Regions from separate parts of the Caldimonas aquatica genome, predicted to be linked through region 3. Evidence: predicted binding sites of a transcription regulator. Region 3 holds the regulator's gene; each other region holds the start of a gene.

Region 1 (7,058 bases), 1.2 Mb from region 3:
GACCTTGCCGCCGGTCAGGATGGCGATGTCCTCCAGCATGGCCTTGCGGCGATCGCCGAAGCCAGGGGCCTTGACGGCGCACACCTTCAGGATGCCGCGGATGGTGTTGACCACCAGCGTGGCCAGGGCTTCACCCTCGACTTCTTCGGCGACGATCAGCAGCGGACGGCCGGCCTTGGCGACTTGCTCGAGCACCGGCAGCAGGTCACGGATGTTGCTGATCTTCTTGTCGTGCAGCAGGACGTACGGGTTCTCCAGCACGCAGGCCTGCTTGTCGGGGTTGTTGATGAAGTAGGGCGACAGGTAGCCGCGGTCGAACTGCATGCCCTCGACGACGTCGAGCTCGTTCTGCAGCGACTTGCCGTCTTCGACGGTGATCACGCCTTCCTTGCCCACCTTGTCCATCGCCTCGGCGATGATCTGGCCGATCGACTCGTCGCTGTTGGCCGAGATCGAGCCGACCTGGCTGATCTCCTTGCTGGTGGTGGTCGGCTTGCTGATCTTCTTCAGCTCCTCGACCAGCGCGGTCACGGCCTTGTCGATGCCGCGCTTGAGGTCCATCGGGTTCATGCCGGCGGCCACGTACTTCATGCCTTCGCGCACGATGGCCTGGGCCAGCACGGTGGCGGTGGTGGTGCCGTCACCGGCGTTGTCGCTGGTCTTGGAAGCCACTTCCTTGACCATCTGGGCGCCCATGTTCTGGAGCTTGTCCTTCAGCTCGATTTCCTTCGCGACCGAGACACCGTCCTTGGTGACGGTGGGGGCGCCGAACGAGCGCTCCAGGACCACGTTGCGGCCCTTCGGGCCCAGGGTGACCTTGACCGCGTTGGCCAGGATGTTCACGCCCTCGACCATGCGGGCCCGGGCTTCGCCGCCGAACACGACGTCTTTAGCTGCCATAACGTTTCTCCGAATTCCTTGAGTGGTGGGGGTACCGGCTTTACTTCTCGATCACGGCGAAGAGGTCTTCCTCGCGCATCACCAGCAGCTCCTCGCCATCGACCTTGACCGTCTGGCCGCTGTACTTGCCGAACAGCACGCGATCGCCGACCTTCACGTTCGGGGCCACGAAATCGCCCTTCTCATTGCGCTTGCCCGGGCCGACGGCCAGCACCTCACCCTGGTCGGGCTTTTCAGCGGCGTTGTCGGGGATCACGATGCCGGAAGCGGTCTTGGTTTCGTTCTCGAGGCGCTTGACGATCACGCGATCGTGCAACGGACGAAGTTTCATTGCATCTCCTTGGATGAGAAGGCTCTCTCTCAAATGCAATGAGCGCATGTGAGCGCTCATTCACATTCCTGTGCCGCCGCGCACCGCAGTGCCGGCGGCGTTACTAGCACTCGCCAATGGAGAGTGCTAACAGCAGCTGATTATAGGGACGCAGCCCGGCGTTTCAAGGGTGGCTCCCCCGTGTGCCGGGGGGCGGGCGGGGGCCGGCGCGCCTGCGCTGTGCAGACCCAGACGTCGCGCAGACTCAGACGTTGAACAGGAAGTGCATCACGTCGCCGTCCTTGACGACGTACTCCTTGCCTTCCGCGCGCATCTTGCCGGCGTCCTTGGCGCCCTGCTCGCCGCCGTGGGCGACGAAGTCCTCGTAAGCGATGGTCTGCGCGCGGATGAACCCGCGTTCGAAGTCGGTGTGGATGACCCCTGCGGCCTGCGGGGCGGTGGCGCCGATGGGGACGGTCCAGGCGCGCACTTCCTTTTCGCCGGCGGTGAAGTAGGTCTGCAGCCCCAGCAGCTTGAAGGCCGCGCGGATGAGGCGGTTGAGGCCCGGCTCGTCCTGGCCCATCTCTTTGAGGAACATGAGCTTGTCCTCGTCGCTCATGTCGGCGAGTTCGGCCTCGGTTTTGGCGCAGATCGCCACCACCGGCGCGTTCTGCTTGGCCGCGTATTCGCGCAACCGGTCCAGCAGCGGGTTGTTCTCGAAGCCGTCCTCGGCGACGTTGCCGACGAACATCGCCGGCTTGGCCGTGATGAGGCACAGCGGTTTGAGCACGGCGAGCTCTTCCTTGCTGAAGTCGATGGTGCGCACCGGCTGGCCTTCGTTGAGCGCCGCCTGGCACTTGTCGAGCACGTCCACCAGGCGCTGCGCCTCCTTGTCGCCGCCGGCCTTGGCCACCTTGGTGTAGCGCTGCAGGCCCTTCTCGACGGTGGCCAGATCGGCCAGGCACAGTTCGGTCTGGATCACCTCGATGTCGGCGATCGGGTCGACCTTGCCGGCCACGTGGATGACGTTCGGGTCGTCGAAGCAGCGCACGACGTTGACGATGGCGTCCGTCTCGCGGATGTGCGCGAGGAACTGGTTGCCCAGCCCTTCGCCTTTGGACGCCCCCGCCACCAGCCCCGCGATGTCGACGAACTCGACGATGGCCGGCACCACGCGCTCGGGTTTGACGATCTCGGCCAGCTTGGCAAGGCGCGGGTCGGGCAGCTCGACGACGCCCACGTTGGGCTCGATGGTGCAGAACGGGTAGTTCTCGGCCGCGATGCCGGCCTTGGTCAGGGCGTTGAAGAGGGTGGACTTGCCGACGTTCGGCAGCCCCACGATGCCGCATTTGAGGCTCATGGCGGGCGTCTTTCGAGGCGTTGGGGGAAACGCGCGATTTTATGCGGGGGCGCACGCCCGGCGCCGAAAGCGGGAATGGCCGGCGGGCCGCCGGCCGCCTTCAGAACTTGTACCGGGCCCGTCCCCGCATGCCGGGCTGGAGCAGGCACTCGACGCCCTCGAGGATGATGGCGTTCATGCCGAAGGTGATGGCCCCGTCGAGCCGAGGGTCGCGCCGGTAGCCGGCCAGCGTGTCGCCCGGCTCGTGGCCCGGCGTGCCCGTGGCCGGGTCGACGTTGGGGATGGGGCAGCGCGCGCAGGGTTTGACGAGGGCCAATCGCACCGTGCCCTGCGGCGTGTCGATCTCCAACTCGTCCAGGTGATCTTCGGCGTGAGGATCGAGCGGCTCGTCCCCACCGTCGATCACCAGGTTGGGGCGGAAGCGCTCCATGCCCACCGGCGCGCGCCCGGCCGCGGCGAGCCGGGTGTTGAGCTCGTCGAGCGCCGATTGCGAGGTGACGAGCAAGGGATAGCCGTCGCTGAACTGGTTGAGCGCCTCGCGCCCGCCTGTCCAACGCAGGCTCGAGAGGCGGCGTTGCTCGGGGTCGAAGCGCACCAGTCGCACGCGCTGGCCCAGGAAGTCACTGAACCATTGCGCCGCCAGGTCGCCCATGTCGTAGGCAGCCACCTCGTCGTCCCACACGCGCACGCGCGTGGGCGCCTCCACCGTGTCGTAGGCGATGTGCAGCGCGATCATGCCGGGCGCGCGCAACACCATGTCGTGCGGGCGCAGTTGCGGCCGCACCAGCGCCAGGCGCGGCCGCTGCCGTTGAGTCAGGAACTCCCCCGTCTCGTCCACCACCATCCAGGCGCGGTCGAGCTCCAGGCCGGTTTCAACGAGCAGGGCTTCGTCGAGCGCGACGCCCGCGCAGGACTTGACCGGGTAGACGTACAGGGAGTGGATGCGAAAGCGCAAGTCCTCGTTCACAGGCATGCCTCGGCGGTGTGGAAGCGGGGGGCGGTGATGTCGCGAGGTGCAGATGCGGCGGCCGGCCCCTGAGGATGGGCGGCCGCTCGTGACGTCAGCGGATCAGTCCCTTCAGTGTGTCCTTGAGTCGATCGCGCGGGCGGACGGGCTCGGAGGCCGCGCCCTCCGGCGGGGAGGGCAGGCCCAGCTCCTTGCGCAGCTTGTCCTCGATCCGGCTCTTGACGGCCGCCTCGGCCGCCGCGGCGGCGACGGCCGACCATTGGATCTGCCAGTCCACCGCCTCCAGCGGCCCCGTCAGCCGCACCGGCAACGTCAACCCCCGCAGCCGGGCGAGGTCGCTCCCGCCCTGGCCCTTGGAGGTGTCGGTCACGGTGGCGCGCAGCGTGTAGTCGATGCGATTGCGTCCGATGTCGATGGCCCCGGCACCGCCGAGCCGCAGGAAGGGGCTCTTGGCGTCGAGGTCGTCGTTGCGCGCCACCCCTTGCGCGATGTCGAAGGTCGCCGAAAGCTCGCTGAAGTCGGTTTCCTCGGTCTGGCTCGCCCGCTGCAGGGCGTCCTGGCGCAGGGACAGCGCGGCCTTGGCCTCGCGCAGCGTGCGGGCGAGGTTCACGCCCTTGATGGCGCCGTCGCGCACCTGCACCGTCGCCTTGCCCGCAAGCCGCGACTTCATCTCCTGCAGGCTGCGACCGGCGCTTTCCACGTCGAGCTGCAAGCGCCCGGTGCCGCGCAGCAGGTCTTTGCGGGCGACGTCGCGCAACGCCGCTTCAACGTCGATCTGCTGCGCTTGCGCCTTCAGCACGACCCGCTGGGCGCGCGCATCGGCGAAGGCGCTGCCCTCGACGCGGCCGCCCCACAGGCCGGCTGCATAGCGCGGCACGCGAAGCATCCCGCCTTCCAGGTTGGCGTCCAGGCGCAGGTCGCGCAGCCGGTAGGGCTTCCAGCTCAGCTCACCGGCCGTGAGCGCGAGGCTGCCCTGCCATTCCCGCAGCACGGAGAGGTCCACCGGCGTGTCGGGCGGCGTGGGGGTGGGCGAGGCCGCGGCCGAGGCGGGCCGCTCCGCCCGCTCGGGCAGCAGCCGGTCGAGATCGAGCCGGGCGAAGCGCCCTTGCATGTGCACAGTCGGCACCGTCCCCGTGAAGAGGGCCCGTCCTCGAGTGTCGAACTCGTTGTCGTTCAAGGCGCCTTCGAGCTGCCACTGCGCGGCCTGGGGAGAGGCCGTCGCGCGCCCGCCGAGCCGCGCGTCCAGCGGCTTGAGCTTGGGGTCTTCGATGCGCAGCCTGCCTGCGAGCGCGTCGAGCGCGACCGAGCCCTTCTCGGGTTGCAGCGCGAGATCGGCCCTCAGCTCGCCTGTCAGCTTGCGCGGCCCCGTGCCCTCCAGCCGTGCCTCGAAACCCGGCAGGCGCAGCAGATCGAAATTGCCCACGGGCGCGGCCGACGAGAACGTCACTCGCAACGGCTGTTCGCCCTTGAGCTCCACCTGGCCTTGCATCGCGCTTCCCGTCAGACGCTCGCCGGTCACCTCCAACGCGGGCCAGCGCAGCTGGGCCTTCAGCGGATGCTTGTCGCGCACCGCATCGAGCTGTACGTCGAGCTCTTCGAGCCGCAGCGCGCGACGGGCCGGGTCATACGCGAAGCGCCGCGCCTTCAGCTCGGAGGGCTCGAACCTGAGCGAGCCGATCTCGGCTCGGGTGCGCAGGACGAGGTTCTCGGCCTGCAGCGCACGCGACCCCGCCTCGTACACCAGCGAGCCTTGCATGCCGGCGTCCAGCCCGCGCACGCCGAGCGCCTCGCCCCGGTAGGCGAGGTGCATGTCCGAGAGTGTCAGGCGCGAGGCGGCCCGGTCGAAGCGCAGCCGGGTCTTCCCCGACAGGCGCCCTTGCACCCCGGGCTGCAGCAGTTCGAGCGTGGCGTCGACCTCGACCGGTGCGCTCAGCTGGTCGGCCAGGCGCCCGCTCTGCAGCCGCCGCACGACGACATCGCCGCGCAATCCGCCGAGCTCGTCGTGCACCGTGACGGTCGCGTCCGAGAGGTCCAGCGCCGCGACGTCGAAGTGCAGGGGGCCGCTCTTGCCCGCGCTGTCTTCGGGGCCGTCGTCGCGCCCCAGCAGATCGTCGATGTTCCTGCGGCCCTGCGCGTCGCGCAGGTAGCGCAGCGTCAATCCGCGGGCCTCGATGCGGTCGATCACGAGCGACTTGCGCAGCAGCGGCCACACCTCCACGGCCAGCCGGGCATCGCGCAGGGCGAGGAAGGTTTCCTGCGGGCGTCGGTGCTCGCTGAGGGAGACGCCTTGCAGCCGGACTTGCAGGCGCGGCCAGAGCTCGAGTTCCAGGGGGCCTTCGATGCGCAGTTCGCGCTGGCGATGCTCTCGCACCCACTCGATCAGCACGCCTTTGTAGCGATCGGCGTCGAACGTCGCCACGAGATAGGCGCCGATCGCGCCGGCGAGCAGCACCACGCCGCCCAGCCCCAGCGCCCCCCACTGCGCCCATCGTTTCATTCTCGTGTCCATGGTCCCAGCTATTGTGCCGGGGTTGCGCCGCCGACGCCGGCACGAACGCCGGCTGCCCCGAGGCGCCGCGGGGTGGTGCTGCGCGCGGGTTTCGAGGGGCAGGGGCTCCCTACAATGGCGCGATGAACTCCGGCTACGACGTCTTCGTGCGCGGCAGCGGCATCGTGGGCAAGACGCTCGCCCTCGCGCTTGCCCGTCTCGGTCTTTCCGTCGCGATCACCCGCGTGCCGACCGGCCCAGGGGCCCTGCGCCCCGGGCACGGGCTGCCCGGGCAGGAGGACGTGCGCGCCTACGCGCTCAGCGAGAAGTCGGTCGCACTCCTGCGCGCCGTCAAGGCGTGGGACGCCCTGCCGCCGGCGGCGGCCACCCCGGTGTACGAGATGCGCATCGAAGGCGATCTGCGCGGCGCCGGAGCGCTGGAGTTTTCCTCCTGGGAGCAGGGCGTGGGCGAGCTCGCCTGGATCGTCGATGCGGCCGCGCTCGAAGTCGCGCTGGCGCAGGCGCTGCGCTACCAGCCCCACGTGACGGAAGTCGACGCGCCCGTCGAGGCCGACCTCACCGCCATCTGCGAAGGCAAGGAGTCGGCGGCGCGGGCGGCTCTGGGCGTGGAATGGCAGCGTTTCGGCTACGGCCAGACGGCGATCGCGGCGCGCCTCGTGGCCGATCGCCCGCACGCGGGTGTGGCGCGTCAGTGGTTCCGCTCGCCCGACATCCTGGCTCTGCTGCCGTTCGGCCGTCCCGAGCCCGAGGTCTCCTACGGGCTGGTGTGGTCGCTGCCGCAGGCGCGCGCAGCCGAGCTGATGGCCCTGGACGATGCCGCCTTCCTGCACGAGTTGCAGTCCGCCTGCGGCGAGGAGGTCGGCCACCTGCAACTGCGCTCGACCCGCGCGGCCTGGCCGCTGGCGCTGGCGCGCGCCAGCCGCTGGTGCGGGCCGGGGTGGGTGCTGCTCGGCGATGCGGCTCATGTCGTCCACCCGCTGGCGGGGCAGGGCTTGAACCTGGGGCTGGCCGA
Region 2 (7,058 bases), 1.3 Mb from region 3:
CGGGACCCCTCGCGCAGCCACTCGACCTGCGCGCTGCCCCGCACCTCTCCGCGGTAGTAGCCCTGCATCGTGTAGCTGAGGCGGGTGGACACCGGCCATTCGAACGCCGGCGCCCCGGCGGCTGCGGCGCCCGGCGACTGCGCCGCCCCGGTCGCGGTTTCGGGCACCTGCGCTTGGGCCTGCGTTTCACCGCCGCCCGGCGTCTCACCGGGGACGTGAGCCGTCGCATGCTCCTCCGCGGTCGCGGCAGACGCGCCCTCCTCGTCCCGCGGGGCGTCGGGCTCGGCGGGCGCCGACGCGGCCTGCGCCGATGCGGCCTGCGCCACCTCGGCCGCCGACGCCGGGGCGGCCCTCGCGGGGACACGCGCGGCGGCACGTTGTTGGCCGCGCGGCGCGGGAGCGGCGGCGCGCGGCGCCACGGCCGGCGGCGCCTGCAGTTCGATACGGCGGGTGTAAACCGCCTGCATGCGAGGCGGCTCGCTTTCGCCCGAGCCCACAGGCGCCAGCCATTGCCCGGCCTGCCGCACGACGCCGGCGTGCGCGAGCACGACGAGCACGAGCACGGCCCACCACGCCGGGCGGCGCCACGCCGGGCGCGGCCGACCGCCGAAGGTCAACGCGACGGACCCAACCATGCGCGTCGCCGCGCCACGCGGTCCGCCGAGGCCCGCGGGTCGACGGCCAGTTGCACCTGGTGCGCCGCCCGTTCGGCCGGCACGTCCAGCTGCAGCCTCAGCAGCCGCTGGTCGCGCGAGACCAGCAGCTCGCACGGTTCGCCGGCGCTCGCGTAGAGGGCCAGATCCTCGAGCTTGCGCAGCCGCCAGTTGCCGACGGCAAGGATCTCGTCGCCTGCCGCGAGCCCGGCGCGCTCGGCGGCGCTGCCGCGCATCACCGACTTGATCTGCACGGCGCCGCCCGTGTCGTGGCTGCGCACGCCCACGCGCTGGGGCCAGCCCGCAGGCTGCGTCTGCCATTGCACGCCGAACGGTTCGAGCAGTTCGGCCAGCGGCAGATCCTGCGTGCCGTGCACCCAACGGCGCAGCTCGCGGGCGTAGGAGCGGCCCCCCACCTCCTGCAACGCCCGCGCGATGTCGGCCTCGCTGATGGGCCCCGCCCCGCTTGCCTGCCACAGCGCGCGCATCGCGTCGTCGAGGTGGGCACCCTCGCGTCGCAGGGTCAGGTCGAGGGCCAGCGCGACGAGCGAGCCCTTCGTGTAGTAGCTCACCGTGGCGTTGACCGTGTTCTCGTCCGGGCGGTAGTACTTCACCCAGGCGTCGAAGCTCGCCTCGGCCACCGACTGCAGCTGCCTGCCGGGCGTGGCGAGCACCTGGTTCACCGCCTTGGCCAGCAGCTTGAGATACCGCGCCTCGTCGATCAGTCCTGCGCGCACCAGGAACAAGTCGTCGTAGTAGGACGTGAAGCCCTCGAAGAACCACAGCAGCTCGGTGTAGTTCTCCCGGCTGTAGTCGTAGCGCGCGAACTCCGCCGGCCGCAGGCGCTTGACGTTCCAGGTATGGAAATATTCGTGGCTGATGAGGCCGAGCAGCGTCACGTAGGCGTCCGGGGTGCCGGGCTCGTCGCGCCGAGGCAGGTCACGCCGCGCACACACCAGCGCGGTGCTCGCCCGGTGCTCCAGCCCTCCGTAGGCATCGTCCATCGCGTTGAGCAGGAACACATAGCGCGAAAACGGCGGACGACGCCGGCCATGCCAGAACGCGATCTGCGTCTCGCAGATGCGCCTCGCATCGGCGAGCAACCGCTCTGCGTCGAAGCCCGGCAGCGCCCCGCTCACCACGAACTCGTGCGGCACACCGGCCGCCCTGAACTCGCCGCGCCAGAAGTGTCCCAACTCGACGGGGTGGTCCACCAGCTCGTCATAGTCGGCGGCCTGGTACAGCCCCTGCCCGCGCGCATCCACCTTCACCGCCGGCAAGGACGTCGCGGCCTGCCACCCGCGCGGCAGGCGGCGCAGTTCCACCTGCTGCGGCTCGTCCTCGCGCCCCTCGACGCGCAAGAACATGCTGGTGCCGTTGAAGAAGCCGCGCCGCGCGTCCAAGTAGGCCGCCCGCACGGAGAGGTCGAAGGCATAAACGCGGTACTCGACCTCGAGCGGGGCGCGTCCGGTGCATTTCACCTCCCAGCTGGCCTTGTCTAGCTGCCGCACCGTGCGGCGCTCGCCCTGCTGGCGAGCCTCCAGTCCGTGCACGTGGCGCGCGAACTCGCGCACGAGGTAGCTGCCCGGGATCCACACCGGCAGGGTGAGCCGGACGAGGTCGCCCGGCTCGGCCACTTTCAGCACGACGCGGAACAGGTGCGCATGCAGGTCCAGAGGTTCGATGCGATGAACGATCATGAATCGGAGTCCCATCCACTCAACTGCCCGCCGCGCCGAGGAAGCACGACAGCGCGGCCACCGCCGTCAGGCGGAACCGCAAGGTGAGCCAGGCCGCGAGGCCGTGGCGCGGGTAGGCGCGGCGGTCCACCAGGTAGCACACGACGAGCATGACGCCCAGCACGACGAGGCCTGCATAGGCAGGCATCACCACCGCCACCCAGGCCACCAGGGAGGGCACCACGCCCCACACGAACGGCCCCGGCGAGGGCACCTGCTGGCGAAAACCCAGGCCCCAATGGATGCCGCCCAGGAACGACACGATCACCGCCCCGTAGCCGGCCAGCAGCAAGGTCGCATACGGCTGCACTTCGGCGTGCACGAGCCACACCAGGGCGGCCCCGATCAGGAACGGCAGCAGGCCCGCATAGCCGAGCTTCAACGCCACCGGGTTCGGAGCCTGGGCTCCAGCCTCACGCATCACGTCCATCCTCCTGGGCGGCCGGGGCTGGTCTCATCGGTCTCCAGCCCGCCCGCATCCGTCACCTAGAGGGCGCCATTGTCGCCGCTCACGGACGCAGGGCCAGGGGGAAAAGAGCCTCGAACAGCCCGTTGAGCGGCCGCGGGCTCGGCCCCGCGTCACCTCATCGCCGGGGCGCGGCAGGGTTCCCTGAGCCTGCGCACGCAAGCGAGCAGTCTTTGCCGTCCCTGCGCCGCAGCCGGTTGTGGATGTCCGTGGCCGCGAGCGCCGCATGGGCCATCCCGACGACGATTTGATCCAGCGCCGACGCGACGTCGCCCACCGCGTAGACACCCGGCACCGAGGTCCGGGCGTGATCGTCGATCTGGACGCCGCCGCGCGCGTCCAACTCGGCCCCGAGGGCCTGGGCCAGTTCCGACCGCGCGCGCACGCCGAGCGCCACGTACACCACGTCGAACTCCCCGGCGCGCCCGTTCTCCATCTCGATGAGGACCGGCCCGCCCGCGCCGGGCAGGCCCGACGCCCGCCATTGCGCCTCGCGCTCGACCGAGGCGAGGGCGAGCCGGCGACACATCCCGCTCCACACCGTGATCCCCGGCGACACCGCGTCGGCCTGTGCAGCCTCGGCCCCGCCTTCGCCCACCCCCGGGGGCACACCCCCCGCCACCTGGGCCTGGGGCAACTGCACGAGGGTCACCTCGCTCGCGTAGTGCCGTATGAACTCCGCCTCGCGCCAACCGTGGGCACCCAGGCCGAGCACCGCCACCCGCCGCCCGGCGCTCTCGTGCCCGTCGCAGATCGGGCAAAAGCGCGCGCGGCGCTCGGCGAGCAGAGCCTCCACCCCTTCGACTGCCGGCAGCACGTCCTCCACCCCGGTGGCGAGCACGACGGCGGATGCGCGGATCGCCTGCGCCCCCACCTGCGCCACGAACTCACCGCCCGCCGTGCGGTCCAGGCGGCTCACGCGCAGCTCCTCCACACGCCCGCCCAGCTCGGCCAGTTGCTGGCGCAGTCGGTGCAGCAGCTCCTCGCCCGGGATGCCGCCCGGAAAGCCGGGGAAGTTGTGCGAGCGGGGAATGCGCACCGCGCGGCTCGCTGCGGAGCCGTACACGCGCACCTCGCGGTGAAAGCGCAGCAGGTAGATCGCAGCCATCAGGCCCGCCGGCCCGGCACCGATCACGAGGGCCTCGCAGGAGGAGTTCGCAAGGTCGTCCATGGCCGGGGCCGAGCAAGTGCCATGCGGAGCGCAGCCGGCGCCGGCGGCTCTGCGTCGATGCGCGCCGCCGGGCACCGAGCTTGCCGGCCCTCTCCCGGTGGCCCAGTACGCGAGTCCTGCGCCAGCGGGAACTTTCTCGCGCAAAAGGGGTCTATGGAACAGTTGGATTTGATAGCTTCTTCCGGCTTTAGCACTCGCGCAGTGCGAGTGCTAATATGCCGGGAACCAAACGGAGGTTCAGGACTCCATGGCTGCGATGAACACGTCAACCGCTCTCACCCTCCGGGACCCTTGGGCCCTGGTGCCCTCGCTGGGCAACCTCGATGCGTACATCGCCGCGGTCAACCGCCTGCCGATGCTGACGCAGGAAGAGGAGGTGCGCCTCGCACGGCGGTACCGTGAACACAACGACCTGGAAGCGGCCGGCAAGCTGGTGCTGTCGCACCTGCGGCTGGTCGTCTCGGTCTCGCGCCAGTACCTGGGCTACGGCCTGCCGCAAGGCGACCTCATCCAGGAAGGCAACGTCGGCCTGATGAAGGCGGTCAAGCGCTTCGACCCGTCGCAGGGCGTGCGGCTGGTCAGCTACGCGCTGCACTGGATCAAGGCCGAAATCCACGAGTACATCCTGCGCAACTGGCGCATGGTCAAGTTGGCCACCACCAAGGCCCAGCGCAAGCTGTTCTTCAACCTGCGCTCGCTCAAGCAGAGCCTGAAGGGCGAAGCCACCGACGCGGACTCCCATCGCGCCACGCTGACCGACCGCGAGATCGACGCCGTCGCGCGCGAGCTCAACGTCAAGCGCGAGGAAGTCATCGAGATGGAAACCCGGCTGGCCGGCGGGGACGTCGCGCTCGAGCCCAGCACCGACGACAGCGAGGAGAGCTTCGCGCCGATCGCCTACCTGGCGGACGAATCGAGCGAACCGACCCGCGTCATCGAGGCCCACCATCGCGACGCGCTGGCCACCGACGGGATCGCCCGCGCGCTGGACGAGCTGGACGCGCGCAGCCGCCGCATCGTCGAGGAGCGCTGGCTCAAAGTGAACGACGACGGCTCGGGCGGCAAGACGCTGCACGAGCTGGCGAGCGAGTACGGCGTGAGCGCCGAGCGCATCCGCCAGATCGAGGCCGCGGCGATGAAGAAGATGCGCAAGACCTTGGCGGCGTACGCCTGACACCTGACACCGCTCGAACGGATGACGGCCCTGCGGGGCCGTCATCGTTCGGGCGGGCGGGTCTGCGCTTCAGCCCCCATTGATCGCCCCTAGACTGGGCCGTATGAACGGACGCCACATCCGACGCATGAACCTGGCCCTGCAGGGCGGGGGTGCGCATGGCGCCTTCACCTGGGGTGTACTGGACCGACTGCTCGAGGAAGAACGCATCGAGTTCGACGCCATCAGCGGCACCAGCGCCGGGGCCATGAACGCGGTGGTGCTGGCCGATGGCTTGCTGGCCGGGGGGCGAGCGGGCGCTCGCGAGGCCCTGCGGCGCTTCTGGACGCGCGTCAGCCGCGCCGGCGGCCTCCTGGCCGAACCCTTGGTCGCCTTCCTCGGCGGCTGGACGCTCACCCCCTCGCCGCTGCAGGGCTACCTCGACTGGCTGGGCCGCACGTTCTCGCCCTATCAGCTCAATCCGCTGGACATCAACCCGTTGCGCCACATCGTCGCCTCGGAGGTGGATTTCGAGCGGCTGCGTCGCGCCGATGGGGTGCGGCTCTTCATCTCGGCCACCCACGTGCGCACCGGGCGGCTGCGCGAGTTCCGCCAGCACGAACTGACGCCGGACGTGGTGATGGCCTCGGCCTGCCTGCCCATGCTCTTTCGTGCCGTGGAGATCGACGGCGAGCCTTACTGGGATGGCGGCTATGTGGGCAACCCCTCGCTGCTGCCGCTGATCACCGAGAGCCCGGCGCATGACCTGCTGATGGTGCAGCTCAATCCCTCGTGCCGGGAGAAGGTGCCCACCACCGCGCAGGAGATCTTGGACCGGCTCAACGAGATCACCTTCAACAGCAGCCTGGTCAAGGAGCTGCGCTCCATTGCGCTGCTGCAGCAACTGCTCGAGGAGGAAGACCCCGCCGGGGAGGAAACGCGTCGGCCGCTGTTCCGTCAAATCGCCGCACTGAAGCTCCACCGCATCGACGCCACCGAGGCGCTCGCCGGCTTGGCGGCCTACAGCAAGCTGCGCACCGGCTGGGGCTTCCTACAGCAGCTCTACCGCCTCGGCCACGAGACGGCCGACGCCTGGCTGGCGCGGTACTTCAGCCATGTCGGCCGCCGCTCCACGCTGGACCTCTCGGCCTACCGATGACGGGCCGCTTGTCCGGGGGGAAGCCGTGCTGAGCATCGCCGGAATCCTGCTGTCACTGACCCTCCTGATGGTGATGGCCTACCGCGGCATGAGCATCCTGGTGCTGGCTCCGCTGGCCGCCCTCGTGGCCGTGCTCTTCAGCCCGGGTACGCCGGTGCTGGCCAGCTACACGCAGGTCTTCATGCCGGCGCTGGGCCGCTTCATCGTGCTGTACTTCCCGCTGTTCCTGCTCGGCGGCCTGTTCGGCAAGCTGATGGAGGCCACCGGCGCAGCCCGCGCCATCGCCCAGGGCATCGTCGCACGTCTGGGCGGCGAACGCGCCCTCGTCGCAGTGGTGCTGGCCTGCGCGGTGCTGACGTACGGGGGCGTGTCGCTCTTCGTGGTGGCATTTGCCGTCTATCCGATCGCCTCGGAGCTCTTCCGCGCCGCGTCCCTCCCCAAGCGTCTCATCCCGGCGTCGATCGCGCTCGGGGCTTTCACCTTCACGATGACCGCCCTGCCCGGCACCCCAGCCATCCAGAACGCCATTCCGATGCCCTACTTCGGCACCACCCCCTTCGCCGCGCCGGGCCTGGGCGTCATCGGCGGGGCGATCATGCTGGGACTCGGCCTGGCTTGGTTGCTGTGGCGCGGCGCCGCTGCCCAGGCGGCCGGCGAGGGCTACGGCGAGGAGGCCCCGGCCGCGGTGACGGTGGACCGCAAGCTGCGCGAACATGC
Region 3 (7,058 bases):
GCATCGACCGCGCGGGCCGTCAGCTCGTCGGCGCTGCCCTCGGCTTCGGACAGCGCATCCAAGGCCCCCTGCACCGCATCGAGCAGCGACTGCGCATGGCTGAGCCGGCGGTGCTCGGCGTTGAGTTCGTCCCACTCGTGCTCGCCCGGCGAGAGCTTCTCGAGCTCGCCGATCTGCCAGGCCAGGCGCTCGCGCTCGCGATCCAGGTCGGCCTGCCGGGCGCGGGCATCGTCCAGTCGCGCCTGCGCCTCGCGCCAGACCTGCCAGGCGGCCTGGAGCGGCGCCAGCGGCACGCCCGCGTAGGCGTCGAAGAGCGCCCGCACGGATTCGGCGCGCGTGAGGCTTTGCCAAGCGTGCTGGCCGTGGATGTCCACCAGACGCTCGCCCGCGGCCTTGAGCTGCGCCACCGTCGCGGCGCTGCCGTTGATCCACGCGCGGCTCTTGCCCTGCGCGTCGATCGTACGCCGCAACAGCAACTCGTCGCCCGGCTCGAAGCCGGCCTCCTCCAGCCAGGGCACGAGCGCGGGCGGCAGGTCGAAGGCCGCCGTGATCTCGGCGCGCGAGGCGCCCTCGCGCACCACGCCGGCGTCGCCGCGGCTGCCCAGAGCAAGTTGCAGCGCGTCGATGAGGATGGACTTGCCCGCGCCGGTCTCGCCGGTCAGGACGGAAAAGCCGGAATCGAGCTCGATCTCGAGCTCGCTGACGATGACGAAATCGCGCAATGCGATGCGTCTGAGCATCAGACCCCCACTCCCTCGTTCCAGTGCAGCTTCTTGCGCAGCGTGGCGTAGTAGCTCCAGCCGCGCGGATGGAGGAAACGCACTTGGTGCGCCGAACGGCGCACGCAGATGCGATCGCCGTGCAGGAGGCTGGCCAGGCGTTGCATATCGAAGTTGGCGCTCGCGTCGCGGCCGGCGACGATCTCGATCGTGATCTGGCTCGAGTCGGGCAGGACGATGGGGCGGTTGGACAGCGTGTGCGGGGCGATCGGCACCAGCACCCAGCCCTTGATCGCGGGATGCAGGATCGGACCGTTGGCCGAGAGCGCGTAGGCCGTGGAGCCGGTGGGCGAGGCGACGATGAGGCCGTCGGCGCGGATGTTGGCCATGAACTGCTCGTCCACGTCCACCCGCAACTCGACCATGCCAGCCGTCGCGCCGCGGCTGACGACGACGTCGTTCATCGCGAAGCCGTCGAAGATTGGATGGCCGTCGCGCAGCACCTGGCCCTCGAGCATCGTGCGGTGCTCTTCCTCGTAGTGGCCGGCGAACATCTCGCGCAGCGTCTCGCGCACGTCCTGCACCGGAATGTCGGTGATGAACCCGAGCCGCCCCTGGTTGATGCCGATGAGCGGCACGCCGTAGCGGGCAAGCTCGCGCGCGATGTGCAGCATGGTGCCGTCGCCGCCCACGACGATGGCCAGGTCACAGCGCAGACCGATCTCGGCCACGGTGAGCATCGGGTACTCAGCCAGTGAGGTGTTGAGCGCCGTGTCGTGCTCCAGCGCCACCTCGGCGCCCAGCCGCAGCAGCAGCTGCGCGATGTCATTGAGCACCGGCTCGATGCCTTGAGCCTGGTACTTGCCAATCAGGGCCACATGACGAAAGCGCGGAAGCATGGAAGGATTACACCACAGCGCCTGCGCCGGAACGTGAAGCGCTGCCGCTTGGCGGGGAGTGCCGGCCCCGACACGCTACCCGGGAAAAAGTCCCCGCCCTACAATCACTTGCATGCTGGACGATCGTGCGAAAACCCTGCTCAAGGCCCTCGTGGAGCGCTACATCGCCGAAGGCCAGCCGGTGGGCTCACGCACCCTGTCCAAAGCGTCGGGGCTGGACCTCTCCCCGGCGACCATCCGCAACGTGATGGCCGATCTGGAGGAGCTGGGCCTCATCGCCAGCCCTCACACCTCGGCCGGACGGGTGCCCACCGCACGCGGCTACCGGCTGTTCGTGGACACCATGCTCACCGTGCGGCCGCTGGAGGTCGAGGCCCCGCCCGAAGTGGCCGGTCAGCTGCAGCCCGACCAGCCCAAGAAGGTCATTGCCAACGCCGCGCAGCTGCTGTCGAATTTGTCGCAGTTCGTCGGCGTGGTCACCGCCCCGCGCAAGCCGTCGGTGTTCCGTCACATCGAGTTCCTGCGTCTGTCGGACCGGCGGGTGTTGGTCATCCTGGTTGCCCCGGACGGAGACGTGCAGAACCGCGTGATCTTCACCCAACACGACTACTCGCAGTCGGAGCTGGTGGAGGCCACCAACTACCTGAACGGCCACTATGCCGGGCTGACGATCGAGGAGGTGCGCGAGCGCCTCAAGGGTGAGATCGACGCGCTGCGCGGCGAGATCGCCGCACTGATGCAGGCCGCCGTGCAGGCCGGCTCCGAGGCGATCGCCGAAAGCACCGACGACGTGGTGATCTCCGGCGAGCGCAACCTGCTGCAGGTGCAAGACTTCTCCAGCGACCTCGGCTCGCTGCGCAAGCTGTTCGACCTGTTCGAGCAGAAGACCCAGCTGATGCGGCTGCTCGACGTGTCCAGCCGTGCCGAAGGGGTGCGCATTTACATCGGCGGCGAGAGCCAGGTGGTGCCGTACGAGGAGCTGTCGGTCGTCTCGGCACCTTACGAGGTGGACGGCCAGGTGGTGGGCACGCTGGGCGTGATCGGCCCCACGCGCATGGCGTACGACCGCATGATCCAGATCGTGGACATCACCGCCCGGCTGGTCTCCAATGCCCTGAGTCAAAAGTAGGTCGCGCGCCGGGTGCCGCTCTACAATCCCACGCTTTCGCGCGCACCGGTCTTGGGTGCGCCCTGGGGCCGTTAGCTCAGTCGGTTAGAGCAGAGGACTCATAATCCTTTGGTCGCAGGTTCGAGCCCTGCACGGCCTACCAAGAAGATCGAGCGGGCCCTGGGCGGCGGGGCACGCAGTCGCCGGAGTGTCCCCCGGCGCCGGCCGGTGGCCGCCCCTCCTCCTCGATGTCCTGCGGCGGCGGGGTCACCCGTCCGCGACCAACCCTCAATGGATCAGCCCCTGCCGCACCGCATACAGCACCAGCTCCGCGGTGCTGGCCACGCCCAGCTTTTCGAGGATGTGGGTGCGGTGCGTGCTCACGGTCTTCACGCTGATCATCATCTCCTCGCCGATCTGCGTGAGCGACAGGCCTTTGAGCAGCATCAGCATGATCTGGTGCTCGCGCGTGGACAGGCGCTGGTGCGGCGGGCGCTCGTCGGCGCCGTGCAGCTGCGCCTGCACGAGCGGCGCGGCGCGCGCGCTCAGGTACTGGCCGCCGGCGGCCACGCGGCGGATCGCGGTCACGAGCTCGGCGGGTTCGGCGTCTTTGGGCAGGTAGCCGTTCGCCCCGGCCTTCACCGCGACCAGCGCGTACTGCGCCTCCGGATACATCGACAGCATCAGCACCGGCAGCGTGGGGGCCGCGCCGCGGATCGACTCCAGCACCTCCAGGCCGCTGCGCCCGTCCATGTTGATGTCCAGCAGCACGAGGTGATAGCGGTGCTCCTTGACCATCTCCAGCGCCTCGCTGCCGTTGCGCGCCTCGCCGGCCACGCGCATGTCGGGCTCGTCGAGCAGCAGGCGCCGGATGCCGGAGCGGAAGATGGTGTGGTCGTCGGCCAGCAGCAGGTCGATCATGGCGGCGCTCCCTACAGCAGCGGGGCACGCAGGCGCAGCCGCGTGCCGGCGCCGGGCGCCGAGTCGAGGCTGAACTCGGCGCCGATCTCGCGCGCGCGTTCGCTCATGCTGAGCAGGCCGAGTGCGTTGCGGCCCTGCGCGGCGGGGTCGAAGCCGAGGCCGTCGTCTTCGAGGCTCAGCATGAGCATGTCGCCTTCGGTCGTGAGGGCCGCACGCACGCGCGCCGCCTGCGCATGGCGCGCCACGTTGGTCAGCGCCTCCTGGAAGATGCGGTACAGCGCGATCGCACGCTTGGGCGACAGGCGCACCGGCGTGGGCGCTCGCGCGTCCAGCGTATGCGGCACGCCCGAGCGCGCGCTGAACTCGCCCAGTTCTCGCGCGATGGCCGCCGCGAGGTCCAGGTGCTCCAGTTCGCTGGGCCGCAGCGCCTCCGACATCTCGCGCACGGTGTCGATCGTCTTCTGCGTCAGCGCGATCAGCCCGCGCGTGAGCTCCTGCAGCTCGGCGCTGTCGGCGCGGCGCAGCACGCGCGTGGCGTCCATCTTGAGGGAGGTGAGCATGCCGCCGAGCACGTCATGCACGTCGCGCGCGAAGCTCAGGCGCTGCTCCTCCAGCTTGCGGTGGGTGTAGGCCGAGAGCTGCTGCAACTGCTCGCGCGAACGGCGCAACTCCTCCTCGTTGCGCAGCCGCTCGGTCGCGTCGATGCCCACGCCGATCACCGCCGGCCGGCCGCGGTAGAGGATGCGCGAGCCGTGCACTTCCACCAGCAGCTCGCGCCCGTCGCGGTGCAGCAAGTGGGTGATGAAGTGGATGCTGGGCGGGTCGGCGTTGAGCCGCTTGTAGTACAGCCGCAGCACCTCGGGCAGGAAGTGCGGTGCAATGAACTTCGTCAGGTGGCCACCGATCATTTCCTCGGGCGTGTAGCCCATGATGGCCGCGAAGGTGTGGTTGGTATAGACGCAGCACTCGTCCTGCAGCACGTAGATGCCCGCCACCGACTGCTCCACGATCGCGTGGAAGGGCACGTCGGAGAGCGTGGCGCGGTCGAAGTCGGTGGTCATGTCGGGCACCGGTCCATGGTAGGCAAGCCCGGCGTCAGATGGCGCAGGGCTTCCCCGGAGCGGTTCTCGGAAGTTTCCGATGGCTGCGAAACAGGATGTATCGAACGGTGGGCGCACCGGTCGTGAGGAGGGCGCCGTGCGTCGCTCTCGGGTCTTCACTGAGGCCCCGGCGAGAGGCGGCTTTACCCCGAGGCGCTTTCGGAAATTTCCGATGGTCCGGTGCAGGCCGCCTCCGTAGTCTGCAGGCCGGCATCCCAGATCCAGCATGAACGAGGAGACCCCCATGAGACAGCTTCGACATGCCGCCGGCGGCTTGTGCATCCTGGCGGCAACGCTGCTCACCGCCTGCGGCGGCAGCGACGGTCCGCCGCCCACCGAGCGCAGCACTCGGCTGGGCACCGTGGCGGGCGTGGAGCAGTCGGGCACCTACGCATGGCTGGGCATTCCCTTCGCGAAGCCCCCGGTGGGCGCGCTGCGCTGGCGGGCACCGGCCGAGCCCGACGCCTGGAGCGGCAAGCGCGACGCCAAGGCCTTCGGCAACGCCTGCATCCAGAACGGCCGCATCTACGGCCCGGGCAGCAACAACACCTACGACGCCACCATCGGCACCACGCTGAACACCCCGGTGGGCAGCGAGGACTGCCTCACCCTGAACATCTGGCGCCCGGCCAACCGCGACAACAACCTGCCGGTGCTGTTCTTCGTGTACGGCGGCAGCAACATCTCCGGCTACACCGCCGATCCGGTCTACAACGGCGCGAACCTCGCCAAGACCGCCAACGCGGTGGTGGTGACGGCCAACTACCGCGTGGGGCCCTTCGGCTTCTTCAACGCCGCACAGATCAACGCGCTGGCCGCCAGCCCCGAGGAGGCCTCGGGCAACTTCGCGCTGCTGGACATCATGCAGGCGCTGAAGTTCGTGCAGCAGAACATCGCGAACTTCGGCGGCAACCCCGGCAACGTCACGCTGATGGGCCAGTCGGCCGGCGCGATCAACACCTGGGCGCTGCTGGCCTCGCCGAAGGCGGCGGGCCTGTTCCACAAGGCGATCCCGTTGTCCGGCGGCCTCTCGCTGGCCAGCAACCTGCCGGCCGGCACCATCCCCACGCTGAACCCGGCGACCACCTACGCGGCGCAGGCCGACAACCTGCTGTACCAGCTGCTGATCGCCGACGGCCTGGCCGCCGATGTGCCCGGCGCGCAGGCCTACGTGGCCACGCAGAGCAACCAGCAGATCGCCGACTACCTGCGTGCCAAGCCGGCGGGCACGATCCTGACCACGCTGCTGACCAAGGGGCTGACGGGAAGCGGCCCCATCCCCGACGGCACGGTGCTGCCGCTGAACCCGATCGACGAGATCGCCGCCGGCCGCTACAACAAGGTGCCGGTGCTGGCCGGCAACACCGCCGACGAAGGCAAGCTGTTCGCGCCCTTCCTCACGCTGCTGGGCGGCCCGCCGGGCTTCATCATGAGCGACGCCGAACGGTTCGCGAAGATGTTCGATCCTGCGCAGGCGGCCGCGGTCACGATCGACCAGGTGATCCACCCGGCGTACCTGCCGGTCACGGCACCCGGCACCGGCTGGAACGCCAAGACGGCCCTGCTGGCTTCGGTGTTCATGGGCCCCAGCCGCGACAACGCGCTGAACACGCTGAAGACGCAGCAGTCCAACGTCTGGTACTACAAGTTCAGCTGGGCGCAGGAGCCCGCGCCGTGGAACGACATCTACGGTGCCGCGCATGCGTTCGACCTGCCGTTCGTGTTCGGCAACTTCGGGCCCTCGCTGTTCGCCAACGCGGTCAACAGCAGCGCCAACCAGCCGGGCCGGCTGGCGCTGTCCGGCGCGATGATGCAGAGCATCGCCGCCTTCATGCGCAACGGCGACCCCAACAATGCCAGTCTCGGCGTCACCTGGCCGGCATGGCCCGCGACGCTGGTCTTCGATGCCTCGCTCACGCAGGCGCAGATCAGCGTGCAGTGAGGAAAGGCGCGGGATGAACACGCTGATGGGCAGCATGATGGGGACACCGCTGCTGGTGTCCTCGCTGATCCGCCACGCCGCGCGCCACGCGGCCGACACCGAGATCGTGTCGCGCCGCGCCGAGGGCGACCTGCACCGCACCACCTGGGCCGCGCTGGAGCTGCGCGCGCGCCGCCTCGCGCAGGCGCTGGAGCGGCTGGGCGTGGCCGCGGGCGAGCGCGTGGGCACGCTGGCCTGGAACGGCTACCGGCACGTGGAGATCTACTACGGCAGCGCCGGCTCGGGCCGCGTGTGCCACACGATCAACCCGCGGCTGCATCCGGAGCAGATCGCCTGGATCGTCCACCATGCGCAGGACGCGGTGCTGTG

What was found. Region 3 encodes HrcA, which represses chaperone genes, less so after heat shock. Its sites were predicted from a motif close to TTAGCACTCNNNNNNNNNGAGTGCTAA; they were not measured.
Region 1: groES (co-chaperone GroES) is a predicted target of HrcA. The motif match lies at 1,335-1,361, and genes of this name have one in related genera.
Region 2: rpoH (RNA polymerase sigma factor RpoH) is a predicted target of HrcA. The motif match lies at 4,217-4,243, and genes of this name have one in related genera.

The regions. Positions count from the first base shown of each region.
Region 1 covers NZ_CP110257.1:582,769-589,826, forward strand. Annotated here, with positions in the region: gene groL (chaperonin GroEL) at 1-900, opposite strand, end outside; gene groES (co-chaperone GroES) at 941-1,231, opposite strand; gene ychF (redox-regulated ATPase YchF) at 1,476-2,570, opposite strand; gene OMP39_RS02645 (MOSC domain-containing protein) at 2,671-3,537, opposite strand; gene OMP39_RS02650 (AsmA family protein) at 3,632-6,034, opposite strand; gene OMP39_RS02655 (FAD-dependent monooxygenase) at 6,169-7,058, shown strand, end outside.
Region 2 covers NZ_CP110257.1:679,818-686,875, reverse strand. Annotated here, with positions in the region: gene OMP39_RS03115 (DUF3108 domain-containing protein) at 1-635, opposite strand, end outside; gene OMP39_RS03110 (M61 family metallopeptidase) at 614-2,353, opposite strand; gene OMP39_RS03105 (DUF3429 domain-containing protein) at 2,373-2,813, opposite strand; gene OMP39_RS03100 (NAD(P)/FAD-dependent oxidoreductase) at 2,977-4,029, opposite strand; gene rpoH (RNA polymerase sigma factor RpoH) at 4,277-5,203, shown strand; gene OMP39_RS03090 (patatin-like phospholipase family protein) at 5,307-6,341, shown strand; gene OMP39_RS03085 (GntP family permease) at 6,367-7,058, shown strand, end outside.
Region 3 covers NZ_CP110257.1:2,724,188-2,731,245, forward strand. Annotated here, with positions in the region: gene recN (DNA repair protein RecN) at 1-740, opposite strand, end outside; gene OMP39_RS12395 (NAD kinase) at 740-1,618, opposite strand; gene hrcA (heat-inducible transcriptional repressor HrcA) at 1,731-2,747, shown strand; tRNA gene OMP39_RS12405 (tRNA-Ile) at 2,813-2,889, shown strand; gene OMP39_RS12410 (response regulator) at 3,015-3,647, opposite strand; gene OMP39_RS12415 (PAS domain-containing sensor histidine kinase) at 3,659-4,708, opposite strand; gene OMP39_RS12420 (carboxylesterase/lipase family protein) at 4,992-6,689, shown strand; gene OMP39_RS12425 (3-(methylthio)propionyl-CoA ligase) at 6,703-7,058, shown strand, end outside.